2 regions of the Aeribacillus pallidus genome follow, and region 2 is predicted to be linked to the other one. Evidence: a T-box and tRNA genes for the amino acid it is inferred to sense, from the RefSeq annotation. Region 2 holds a T-box; the other holds one or more tRNA genes.

Region 1 (4,906 bases), on a different contig from region 2:
GCGCACAACTTCTATGCGGTCGAGAGGACTTGAACCTCCACGGGGTTAACCCCCACTAGGCCCTCAACCTAGCGCGTCTGCCATTCCGCCACGACCGCTCATTAACAGCGACAAACTCTATTATACATTGTAATCAAAGAATGTCAACTACTTTTAAAAAATTTTTAAGTGCGGGTGGAGGGACTTGAACCCCCACGCCTTGCGGCGCCAGATCCTAAGTCTGGTGCGTCTGCCAATTCCGCCACACCCGCATAAAACTGGTGAGCCATGGAGGACTCGAACCTCCGACCCTCTGATTAAAAGTCAGATGCTCTACCGACTGAGCTAATGGCTCAAATATATTGTTGGTTATCATTAAATTCTCAAAGTCGATGTCCCGCTCTCAGTAAGTTCATTCAAGTTGTAGTTCGAGCGGTACAACTCGCAGCTTTTATTGACGCCCCACTCTCAGAAAGTTTTCTCAAGATGCGGCTCGAGTGGTGCGCTCGATGTAACGCTACGATGTCTATTCATTCGTGCTCTACCGACTGAGCTAATGGCTCAATTATTATAATTGGCTGGGCTAGCTGGATTCGAACCAGCGCATCACGGAGTCAAAGTCCGTTGCCTTACCGCTTGGCTATAGCCCAACACTTAAAAATACTTATAAAATAAATGGCGGTCCCGACGGGAATCGAACCCGCGATCTCCTGCGTGACAGGCAGGCATGTTAACCGCTACACCACGGGACCATAAAAGAAAGAAGGATTTCTCCTTCTGTATAAAAATATGAATGACCCGTACGGGATTCGAACCCGTGTTACCGCCGTGAAAGGGCGGTGTCTTAACCACTTGACCAACGGGCCAAAATTTTAGCTTTGGTTCCTCACATGGCGGAGAAGGCGGGATTTGAACCCGCGCGCCGGAACAATCCGACCTAACGGTTTAGCAAACCGTCCTCTTCAGCCACTTGAGTACTTCCCCAAAGATGGCTCCGCAGGCAGGATTCGAACCTGCGACCGTTCGGTTAACAGCCGAATGCTCTACCACTGAGCTACTGCGGAACGAGGTTATTAATGCTTTCGACTCTTTAAATTATATTTACACAACCTAAGCCTGTCAACTACTTTTTTACTTTTTCTCGTCAGGATTTTTTTATATCGGTATAGAAATTTATCACACAATCATATGTATGTCAACGATCTATTTTCATAATCTTTCCTCTACACTTTCCACAAACAAAGCGGTTTGTATTCACTCTTCTTTTCCTATGAAACAATGTGTGACATTCTGTGCATTGATAAACTTGTATTTTTTTTACAGAAATTTTGGCCGATTGAAGCGGAGTACAATATCGAGGTGCACCAACTTGGTGAAGCAATTCTTTAAAATCACGATCTCGGTGCCGATACCCTTTCCCTTCTAAATGTAAATGATAATGACAAAGCTCATGTTTAATAATACCAATTAGTTCATCTAGTCCATACTCCTCATAATATGTTCGGTTAATTTCAATATTATGAGTAGCTAATAAGTACCGTCCACCTGTTGTGCGTAATCGGGGATTAAATGTTGCTTGATGATTAAAAGTTTTTCCGAAGTAAGTTTTGGAAATCGTTTCAACTAATTGTTGTAACTCTTCGTTCGTCATATACATATCCCTTTCCCAAAAGTTTGAACGGAACAAGCTTTCAAGACATAAATTAATAATTAACTGGGCAGATAAACGAGGAGGTATAACAGATGCCTACTTGGTTTCAAAATCAAATTCGGCGCGCATTTTTTGAAAAAAATCGATACCAAATTAAGTTATTAAATCAATGCTGGTATTATTATAGAAGAAAACACTGCTCATAAAAAGCAGCGTTTTCTTCTTATTGTTCGTTTGGTGGCAACATTGTTAAGGCTACACGCTCTTTTTGTTTATCTACATCTAACACCCAAACGGTGACAACATCCCCAACAGAAACTACATCAAGCGGATGCTTTACAAATCCTTTTTTCAATTTGGATATGTGCACTAACCCATCATTTTTCAATCCGACGTCTACGAATGCTCCGAAATCGACCACATTGCGAACTGTTCCTTGTAATTCCATACCAACTGTTAAATCATCTAATGTTAATACATCTTTCTTTAAGAGCGGTTTTGGCAGTTCATCCCGTGGGTCACGTTCTGGTTTTAGTAACGCTTCTACAATATCTTTTACCGTATGAATTCCGAGTTCAAGTTCATCGGCTAGTTGCTCTACTGAATAGGAAGAAAGAGCATGTTGTAATTTTTCTGAACCGAGATCAGCTGTTGTGCAATCTAGCTTCGTTAACAATTTTCTTACCACTTCATAATTTTCAGGGTGAATCGGTGTTCGGTCCAACGGCTCCTCACCATCAATGATGCGTAAAAAGCCAATACATTGTTCAAATGTTTTTGCCCCTAACCGTGGGATTGTTTTCAGTTGATTACGATTCGTAAATTTCCCGTTTTCTTCTCGATGCTTCACAATATTGTTAGCTACTGATTTGGATAAACCTGCGACGTATTGTAATAGAGATGGAGAGGCGGTATTAACATTGACTCCTACTTGGTTAACGACAGTCTCGACAACGAACGTTAGGGATTCAGATAATTTTTTTTGTGAGACATCATGCTGATATTGACCTACCCCAACCGATTTTGGATCAATTTTTACTAATTCCGCTAGCGGATCTTGCAGACGGCGAGCAATTGACACCGCACTTCTTTCTTCTACCTGTAAAGTCGGGAATTCTTCCCGGGCTAATTCAGAAGCTGAGTACACACTGGCCCCCGCTTCGTTGACAATTAAATAATAAATATCATCCCCGATTTGCTTTAATACATCTGCAACAAATTGCTCGGTTTCTCGAGAAGCGGTTCCGTTTCCGATAGCGATTACTTTCACTTGATAAGATTTAATCACGTGTTGTAATTTTTCGACCGCTTCTTCGACTTTTGCTTTTGGTGGATGCGGATAAATAACATCAATATGTAACAATTTTCCTGTTTCATCCACAACGGCTAATTTACACCCTGTTCGATAAGCTGGGTCAATTCCTAATACAATATTTCCTTTAATCGGTGGTTGAAGTAATAATTTTTTCAAGTTCTCCGCGAAAATGTGGATGGCTTGATCTTCCGCTTTCTCGGTTAACTCATTACGGATGTCGCGCTCGATGGATGGCTGAATTAACCGTTTATATCCATCAACAATCGCTTCTTGCACATAAGGTGTAGCTGATGATTGATCATTTTTAACAAAGCGCTGTTGTAATTCATGGATAATAGCCTCGGTATTAGGACGAATCGAAACTTTTAACACGTCTTCTTTTTCACCACGATTTAATGCCAAAATCCGATGTGGCACAATTTTTGCCACTGGTTCTTCATAGTCGTAATACATTTCGTACACTTTTTTCTCATCGATTTCTTCATTTTTCACCGTAGAATGAATGGTACCATGGCGATACGTATGATCCCGAATCCATTGCCGAACGGATGCATCATCGGAAATCCATTCCGCAATAATATCTTGCGCCCCTTGAATGGCATCCTCGATGGAAACCAATTCTTTTTCTTCATTCAAAAAGAGCTTTGCTTTTTCGTGAATATCTTCATTGGTCGAAAACGTCATCATCCATTGAGCAAATGGTTCCAATCCTTTTTCTTTCGCGATTGTTGCTTTTGTCCGCCGTTTTTGCTTAAACGGTCGGTATAAATCTTCAACTTCCTGTAGCTTTCCAGCACGTTCAATTTGCTTACGAAGTTCATCAGTGAGCTTTCCTTGTTCTTCAATAAGACGAAGAACTTCATTTTTTCGCTCTTCTAAATGAAGCAAGTAGTGAAAGCGATCGGCGATTGATTTAATTTGTACTTCGTCTAGCGCCCCGGTCATTTCTTTTCGGTAACGAGCAATAAATGGTATGGTATTCCCTTCTTCTAAAAGAGTAATAACACTTTGAACGCTTTTTTCAGATAGCTTTAACTCTTTCGCTACTTGTTTTAACAACTCACTTTTTACATCTACTGTTACTTCCACATTCGTTCCTCCAACACTTCGTATTCTTATCCATTTTATCACATGATTCCCAAACTGCTTAAAAAAGAAAAAAGCTTGCTCATTGCAAGCCTCTATTCCCGCTTGCTAAATTCTTATTTCATTGATGCCCTTTCCTTTGTTAGTTGATCACAATAAATAGCATTTTGTAATTTTTTAATAACCTTTCGGTGAAGTCGTGATACATGCATTTGGGAGATTCCTAATCGTTCTCCCGTTTCTTTCTGACTTAAATTTTCAATAAACGTATAATGTATAATAAGTCGCTCACGCTCGTCTAAAATCGGCAACACTTGTTCTAAAACGATACGTTGCGTGACTTTTTCATACCCTTCATCTTGTTTTCCTACCACATCTAACAACGTGACCGCATTACCGTCTGAATCAGGTTCAATGACATGATCGACAGATAACGCTTGATAGCTTTTTCCCATTTCCATCACTTCAAGTACTTCTTCTTCACTAACTTGTAATTCTTCAGCAATTTCTTCAATTTTCGGCGAACGTTGTAGCTCAATTGTTAACCGTTCAACCATTGATTTAATTTTCGGGCCTAATTCTTTTATTTTACGAGGGACGTGAACACTCCACGTTTTATCACGTAAATACCGTTTAATTTCGCCGATGATAGTCGGAATGGCGAACGCCTCAAAGCTCTTCCCAACAGAAGGGTCAAAACGTTGAATCGCTCCCAGTAGTCCAACCATTCCTACTTGGGCAATATCTTCTTGATACGATTTACCGTTGGAATACTTTCTCGCAATGGCTTCCACCATCGTTTTATAATGCATAACAACTCGATTTTGTGCTTCTTCATCACCATACTGTTGGTACTTAATAATCCAACTATTAAT
Region 2 (6,860 bases):
ATTTGTCCATCATTAAAATCGATTTGCTGGAGTATGGGTCCTACTTTACCCATAATGTATTCGCGGAATCGTTCCGGTTGCATATGGTATTCATCTAAAATTGCTTTTGAAAGAACATACGACTGTTGAGACTGTGTAACAGTAAAAAATGTTTGTTCCCCTAACAATGTGAAGAAGGTGTCGGATAGCTCGGGAATTTGACGTAATAAATCTTGCATGACAAGCTTTTGGCCTTCCAAATGTTTCACGTGAAACATTATTGAATTTGCATAAGAAAATAAACCGTTCTTTTGAATTTTTACTTCATCTTCTAAGAACAAATATTGCTGTTTTTTCTTTTTTCTTGTAGACAAGCCGTGGGCTAAAACAGAAGTGGTATGAGGATAAAACGGATCGACTGTTAAAACACACGCTTTTATTAAGTGGACCAATCCATAAAAGAGTAAAATCGGCTGCAGAGTTAAAGGGATAATTTTACTATATTGGAAGTATGTTTCACCATTTTCCAAGTAATACATAAAGGGGATTGCATTTCGATAACTTTTCTCGCTTGCGTCTACCACTTCTAGCTCATTGTATAAACGGTATAAATATTGTTGGGCAAACTCTGCGTTTTGGAAGTAGGTCAAATGCTTCCAAGGATTCATAAAAGTGTACATATGCACCTCCGAAATTATTTGAAAAATCAAACTTATCCCCATGTTCTTGACAGTATTTTATCCAATTGATAACCTACTAATAATATTTTGGAGTAGGAGGACGAAAAAATGTGGGAGACAAAATTTGTGAAAGAAGGTCTTACCTTCGATGATGTATTGTTAATTCCAGCCAAGTCTGAGGTACTACCTCGTGATGTTAACCTTCAAGTTTCATTGACTGATACGTTAAAATTAAACATCCCTATTATTAGTGCAGGTATGGATACTGTTACCGAAGCAGAAATGGCCATTGCGATGGCAAGACAAGGTGGACTAGGAATTATTCATAAAAACATGAGTATTGAACAACAAGCCGAACAAGTAGATAAAGTTAAGCGGTCTGAAAGTGGTGTTATTACCGATCCGTTCTTCTTAACACCAGAGCATCAAGTGTATGATGCTGAGCATCTAATGGGGAAATATCGCATCTCAGGTGTTCCAATTGTAAATAATGAAGAGGAACAAAAATTAGTTGGAATTCTTACAAATCGTGACTTACGTTTTATTTCAGACTACTCCATCAAAATATCAGATGTCATGACAAAAGAAAATCTAGTTACAGCTCCAGTTGGAACAACTTTAGAAGAAGCTGAACGGATTTTACAAAAATATAAAATCGAAAAACTTCCGCTTGTCGATGAAAATGGTGTTTTAAAAGGCCTTATTACGATTAAAGATATTGAAAAAGTAATTGAGTTCCCGAATTCTGCAAAAGACGAACATGGTCGATTGCTATGCGGGGCCGCTGTTGGTGTTACGAAAGATACGATGAAGCGGGTTGAAATGCTTGTTAAAGCCAATGTGGATGTCATTGTTGTCGATACGGCACATGGTCATTCCAAAGGTGTTATTGATACGGTCAAAGCAATTCGCGAAGCTTATCCAAAATTAAACATTATTGCAGGAAATGTAGCAACAGCTGAAGCGACAAGAGAATTAATTGAAGCAGGTGCAGACATTATTAAAGTGGGAATTGGACCTGGTTCAATTTGTACGACACGTGTCGTAGCTGGTGTAGGTGTGCCACAAATTACAGCGATTTACGACTGTGCAACAGAAGCTCGTAAGTATGGAAAAGCAATTATCGCGGATGGTGGAATTAAATATTCCGGAGATATTGTTAAGGCGTTAGCAGCGGGTGGACATGCGGTAATGCTAGGTAGTCTATTAGCTGGTACGTCCGAAAGTCCAGGGGAAACAGAAATTTATCAAGGTCGTCGATTTAAAGTATATCGTGGTATGGGTTCAGTTGGAGCGATGGAAAAAGGTTCAAAAGACCGTTATTTCCAAGAGGATACGAAAAAGTTTGTTCCAGAAGGTATTGAAGGACGCGTTCCATATAAAGGGCCATTAGCTGATACCATTTATCAGCTTGTAGGTGGACTTCGTTCTGGTATGGGATATTGTGGAGCGAAAAATTTACATGATTTACGTGAAAATGCTCAATTTATTCGAATGACTGGGGCAGGTTTACGAGAAAGTCATCCACATGATGTCCAAATTACGAAAGAAGCGCCGAATTACTCTCTTTCTTAATCAGTAGGCAGGAAGTGGGAATCTAGCCCCATTTTCCTGCCTCTTTTTTGAAATGTAGGTCTATCCTCTATCTATTCATACTGGAAATCGTATGTTAAAATATCTGAAGTGGATAAAAATTGGTGGAGGTCTTACATAGTATGAAACGACTTCGTAAGTATGTGGCAAGTATACTTACTATCTTGTTACTTTCTAACTTGTTTCAAATTTCGACAAAAGCCGCAACAACGGACTTTTTAGATGTTAACGCAGATGCGGCGATTTTAGTGGAAGCGACAACTGGAAAAGTGCTGTATGAGAAAAATGCTGATACGGTATTAGGTATTGCAAGTATGACGAAAATGATGACGGAATACTTGCTGTTAGAAGCGATTGAAGAAGGCCGTGTTACATGGGATCAAATGTACAATGTGAGTGAATATGTGTATCAAGTATCCCAAGATCGTAATTTGTCCAATGTTCCGTTAAGACGAGATGGACAATATTCCGTACGTGAACTGTACGAAGCAATGGTGATTTATTCGGCCAATGGCGCTACGATTGCTTTAGCAGAAGTAATTGCCGGGTCTGAATCAAATTTTGTAAAATTAATGAATGAAAAAGCGGGTGAATTAGGCCTTCAAGATTATAAATTTGTCAATTCTACTGGTTTAAACAACCGTGATTTAAAAGGCATGCACCCGGAAGGAACAGGCCCAGAAGATGAGAACGTCATGTCAGCTCGGGCAACAGCTAAATTAGCTTATCAGCTCATTAACCGTTTCCCAGAAGTGTTAGAAACAGCAAGTATCCCGAAAAAGAAATTCCGTGAAGGTACTGACGATGAGATTGATATGCAAAACTGGAACTGGATGCTTCCTTCGTTAGTGTACGGATATGAAGGGGTAGACGGCATTAAAACAGGAACAACGGATTTAGCTGGCTACTGTTTTACAGGGACTGCTGAGCGAAATGGCATTCGTTACATTACAGTTGTGATGAATGCAAAAACACCAGACGGTAAAGGAAGCTATAAAGCTCGTTTTGATGAAACGAAAAAAATGTTTAATTACGCTTTTAGCAACTTTTCCGTTCAAGAATTGTATCCATCTGGTTATCAATTAAAAGATCATAAAACACTACCAGTCGTAAAAGGAAAAGAAAAAGAAGTAGCTATTAAGACAAAAGAGCCGTTAAAAGTTCTCGTCAAAAATGGGGAAACAGACTTATACAAACCAAAATTGGTAATTGACAAAAACGCATTAAATGAAGAAGGCCAATTAGAGGCCCCTGTTGAAAAAGGAGCAACCGTTGGAACATTCACTTATGATTATACGGGTTCTGATAAATATAGTTATCTATACGACGAAGGACGAAAACTGGAGCAAGTGGATGTAGTAACTTCTAATCAAGTCGAAAAAGCAAATTGGTTTGTCCTCATGATGCGGGCAATCGGCAGTTTTTTCGGTGATATTTGGAATGGAGTAACCGATACGGTGAAAGGTTGGTTTTAATTGCAAGGTCTCCTTGTCTTGACAGGAGACCTTTTTTGTTGTTTATTTAGCATGAGGGAAAAACAATTTTTTGGTGATTTTTTTTTATTTTTCCTTGGCGTTATCTGAATGTTTGAAATAGAAGGGGGAATTCACGTGAAAACGGGTACAGATCGAGTAAAGCGTGGGATGGCGGAAATGCAAAAAGGCGGCGTCATTATGGACGTTGTCAATGCGGAACAAGCAAAAATTGCTGAGGAAGCTGGTGCGGTAGCGGTTATGGCACTTGAACGTGTTCCAGCTGATATTCGTGCCGCTGGTGGCGTAGCGAGAATGGCGGATCCTCGTGTTATTGAAGAGGTAATGAATGCAGTAAGCATTCCTGTTATGGCGAAAGCGCGTATTGGCCATATTGTCGAAGCTCGCGTGCTAGAAGCAATGGGTGTTGACTACATCGATGAAAGTGAAGTTTTAACACCTGCTGATGAAGAGTTCCACATTAACAAAAAAGAATTTACTGTACCATTTGTGTGCGGTTGTAGAGACTTAGGAGAAGTTGCTCGCCGAATCGGTGAAGGCGCGTCCATGTTACGAACAAAAGGTGAGCCTGGTACTGGAAATATTGTAGAAGCAGTACGTCATATGCGTAAAGTGAATGCACAAGTTCGTAAAGTGGTAAGCATGAGCGAAGACGAACTAATGACAGAAGCAAAATTACTAGGTGCTCCTTACGATGTGCTTTTAGAAATTAAGCGTCTTGGTCGTCTTCCAGTCGTTAACTTTGCTGCAGGTGGTGTAGCAACTCCTGCGGATGCGGCATTAATGATGCAATTAGGAGCAGATGGCGTGTTTGTTGGTTCTGGTATTTTTAAATCCGAAAACCCAGCGAAATACGCAAAAGCTATCGTGGAAGCAACAACTCATTATGAAGATTATGAGTTAATTGCTCACCTTTCTAAAGGACTAGGGACAGCGATGAAAGGAATTGAAATTTCTTCGCTTACACCTGAATCTCGCATGCAAGAACGTGGCTGGTAAGGAGAAGTTGATATGGTGAAAATTGGTGTATTAGGACTTCAAGGTGCTGTTCGCGAGCACGTTCGTTCAATTGAAGAAGCGGGAGCGGAAGCCGTTGTCATTAAACGGAAAGAGCAATTAGATGAAATAGATGGGCTCATTCTTCCAGGTGGCGAGAGTACAACAATGAGAAGACTTATTGACAAATACGACTTTATGGATGCGTTAAAAGATTTTGCGGCGAAAGGCAAACCGATGTTTGGTACGTGTGCAGGATTAATTTTACTCGCGAAAAACATCGTCGGTTACGATGAGCCTCACTTAGGATTAATGGATATTACGGTCGAACGAAATTCGTTCGGTCGTCAACGCGAAAGCTTTGAAGCGGATATACCGATTCGTGGTATCGGCGAATCATTTACGGCTGTATTTATTCGAGCTCCCCATATCGTTGAAGTAGGGGAAAACGTCGAAGTGTTAGCGAAATACGAAGATCGGATTGTAGCAGCACGCGATGGGCAATTTTTAGGGTGCTCGTTTCATCCAGAGTTAACGGATGACCAGCGTTTTATAAAGTACTTTATTCAAATGGTGGAAGAGGCAAAATCAAAACAACTAGCATAAAATGGTTGAAAACTGTTTAAACTTATTGTACATTTAAAGCAAAATGAATGGTGTTAAATCGATGAGAGGAACTAGTAGCAAGTGTTTCGTTCTCAAGAGAGCCGGTGGGGGGTGTGAACCGGTGAATGAACCTTGTGAATCCATCCTCGAGTGAAGTACCGAACGGTTTCAAGTAAGTACTTCCGGTTGTAGCCGTTATCCAATGAAGTGGAACGTAGCTAGTGTGCTATGTTCAATGAGGGTGGCAACGCGGGTAGCTCTCGTCCCTTTTATATTTAGGGATGGGGGCTTTTTTAATTTTATTAATAAAAGGAGGAGTTGGCATGCTAGACATTAAGTATTTACGTGCAAATTTTGAAGAAGTGAAAGAACGACTCAAATATCGCGGAGAAGATTTAACGGATTTTGAAAAATTTGAGGCCTTAGATAAAGAGCGACGGGAGTTAATTGTTCAAACCGAACAGTTAAAAATGAAACGTAATGAAGTGTCTCAGCAAATTGCGCAAATGAAACGTGAAAAGCAAGATGCTGAACATTTGATCGTTGAAATGCGTGAAGTAGGTGCAAAGATTAAAGAGTTAGATGAAAAATTACGCGATGTTGAGGAAGAATTAGAACAACTGTTATTGTCTATCCCTAATATTCCTCATGAAAGCGTTCCAGTAGGGGAGTCTGAAGACGATAACGTGGAAGTTCGTAAATGGGGAGACATCCCAACTTTTGATTTTGAACCGAAAGCGCATTGGGATCTTGCAGATGAATTAGGTATTTTAGATTTTGAACGAGCTGCTAAAGTAACTGGAAGCCGCTTTGTTTTTTACAAAGGATTAGGTGCTCGATTAGAACGGGCATTAATTAACTTTATGTTAGATTTACACATTGATGAACACGGCTATCAAGAAGTGTTACCACCGTACTTAGTAAACCGGACAAGCATGACAGGTACAGGTCAGTTACCAAAGTTTGAAGAAGATGCGTTTTTAATTGAAAAAGAGGATTATTTCTTAATTCCAACGGCTGAAGTTCCTGTGACGAACTTACATCGCGATGAAATTTTAAATGGTGATGATTTACCGATTAGCTATGCAGCGTATAGCGCATGCTTCCGTTCAGAAGCAGGTTCTGCGGGTCGAGATACACGAGGACTAATTCGCCAACATCAATTTAATAAAGTAGAGCTTGTTCGTTTCGTCAAACCAGAAGATTCTTATGATGAGCTTGAAAAACTAACAGGACATGCGGAAAAAGTGCTTCAGCTTCTTGGATTGCCGTATCGTGTAATGAGTATGTGTACAGCGGATTTAGGCTTTACTGCGGCAAAGAAATACGATATTGAAGTATGGCTTCCAAGCTATAATACGTACCGCGAAATTTCTTCTTGTAGCAATTTTGAAGCGTTCCAAGCAAGACGGGCGAACATTCGCTTCCGTCGTGAACCAAACGGTAAACCAGAGCATGTTCATACCCTAAACGGATCTGGTTTAGCAATTGGTCGTACGGTAGCTGCTATTTT

Evidence for each region. The T-box of region 2 lies ahead of serS (serine--tRNA ligase). A T-box ahead of a tRNA ligase gene usually reads a tRNA of that ligase, here a tRNA-Ser.
Region 1: it has a tRNA-Ser gene. The T-box ahead of serS (serine--tRNA ligase) is inferred to sense a tRNA for this amino acid. The anticodon was not compared.

What each region holds. Positions count from the first base shown of each region.
Region 1 is NZ_JBCNBW010000057.1:17-4,922, forward strand. It holds tRNA gene ABES52_RS12300 (tRNA-Leu) at 15-98, opposite strand; tRNA gene ABES52_RS12305 (tRNA-Leu) at 170-251, opposite strand; tRNA gene ABES52_RS12310 (tRNA-Lys) at 259-334, opposite strand; tRNA gene ABES52_RS12315 (tRNA-Gln) at 555-629, opposite strand; tRNA gene ABES52_RS12320 (tRNA-Asp) at 656-731, opposite strand; tRNA gene ABES52_RS12325 (tRNA-Glu) at 774-845, opposite strand; tRNA gene ABES52_RS12330 (tRNA-Ser) at 871-963, opposite strand; tRNA gene ABES52_RS12335 (tRNA-Asn) at 969-1,043, opposite strand; gene ABES52_RS12340 (SprT family protein) at 1,175-1,630, opposite strand; gene cmpA (cortex morphogenetic protein CmpA) at 1,723-1,836, shown strand; gene ABES52_RS12350 (Tex family protein) at 1,854-4,034, opposite strand; gene sigB (RNA polymerase sigma factor SigB) at 4,148-4,906, opposite strand, start outside.
Region 2 is NZ_JBCNBW010000024.1:8,266-15,125, reverse strand. It holds gene ABES52_RS06220 (YaaC family protein) at 1-659, opposite strand, end outside; gene guaB (IMP dehydrogenase) at 768-2,234, shown strand; gene ABES52_RS06210 (D-alanyl-D-alanine carboxypeptidase family protein) at 2,375-3,727, shown strand; gene pdxS (pyridoxal 5'-phosphate synthase lyase subunit PdxS) at 3,863-4,744, shown strand; gene pdxT (pyridoxal 5'-phosphate synthase glutaminase subunit PdxT) at 4,757-5,347, shown strand; T-box leader at 5,400-5,618, shown strand; gene serS (serine--tRNA ligase) at 5,671-6,860, shown strand, end outside.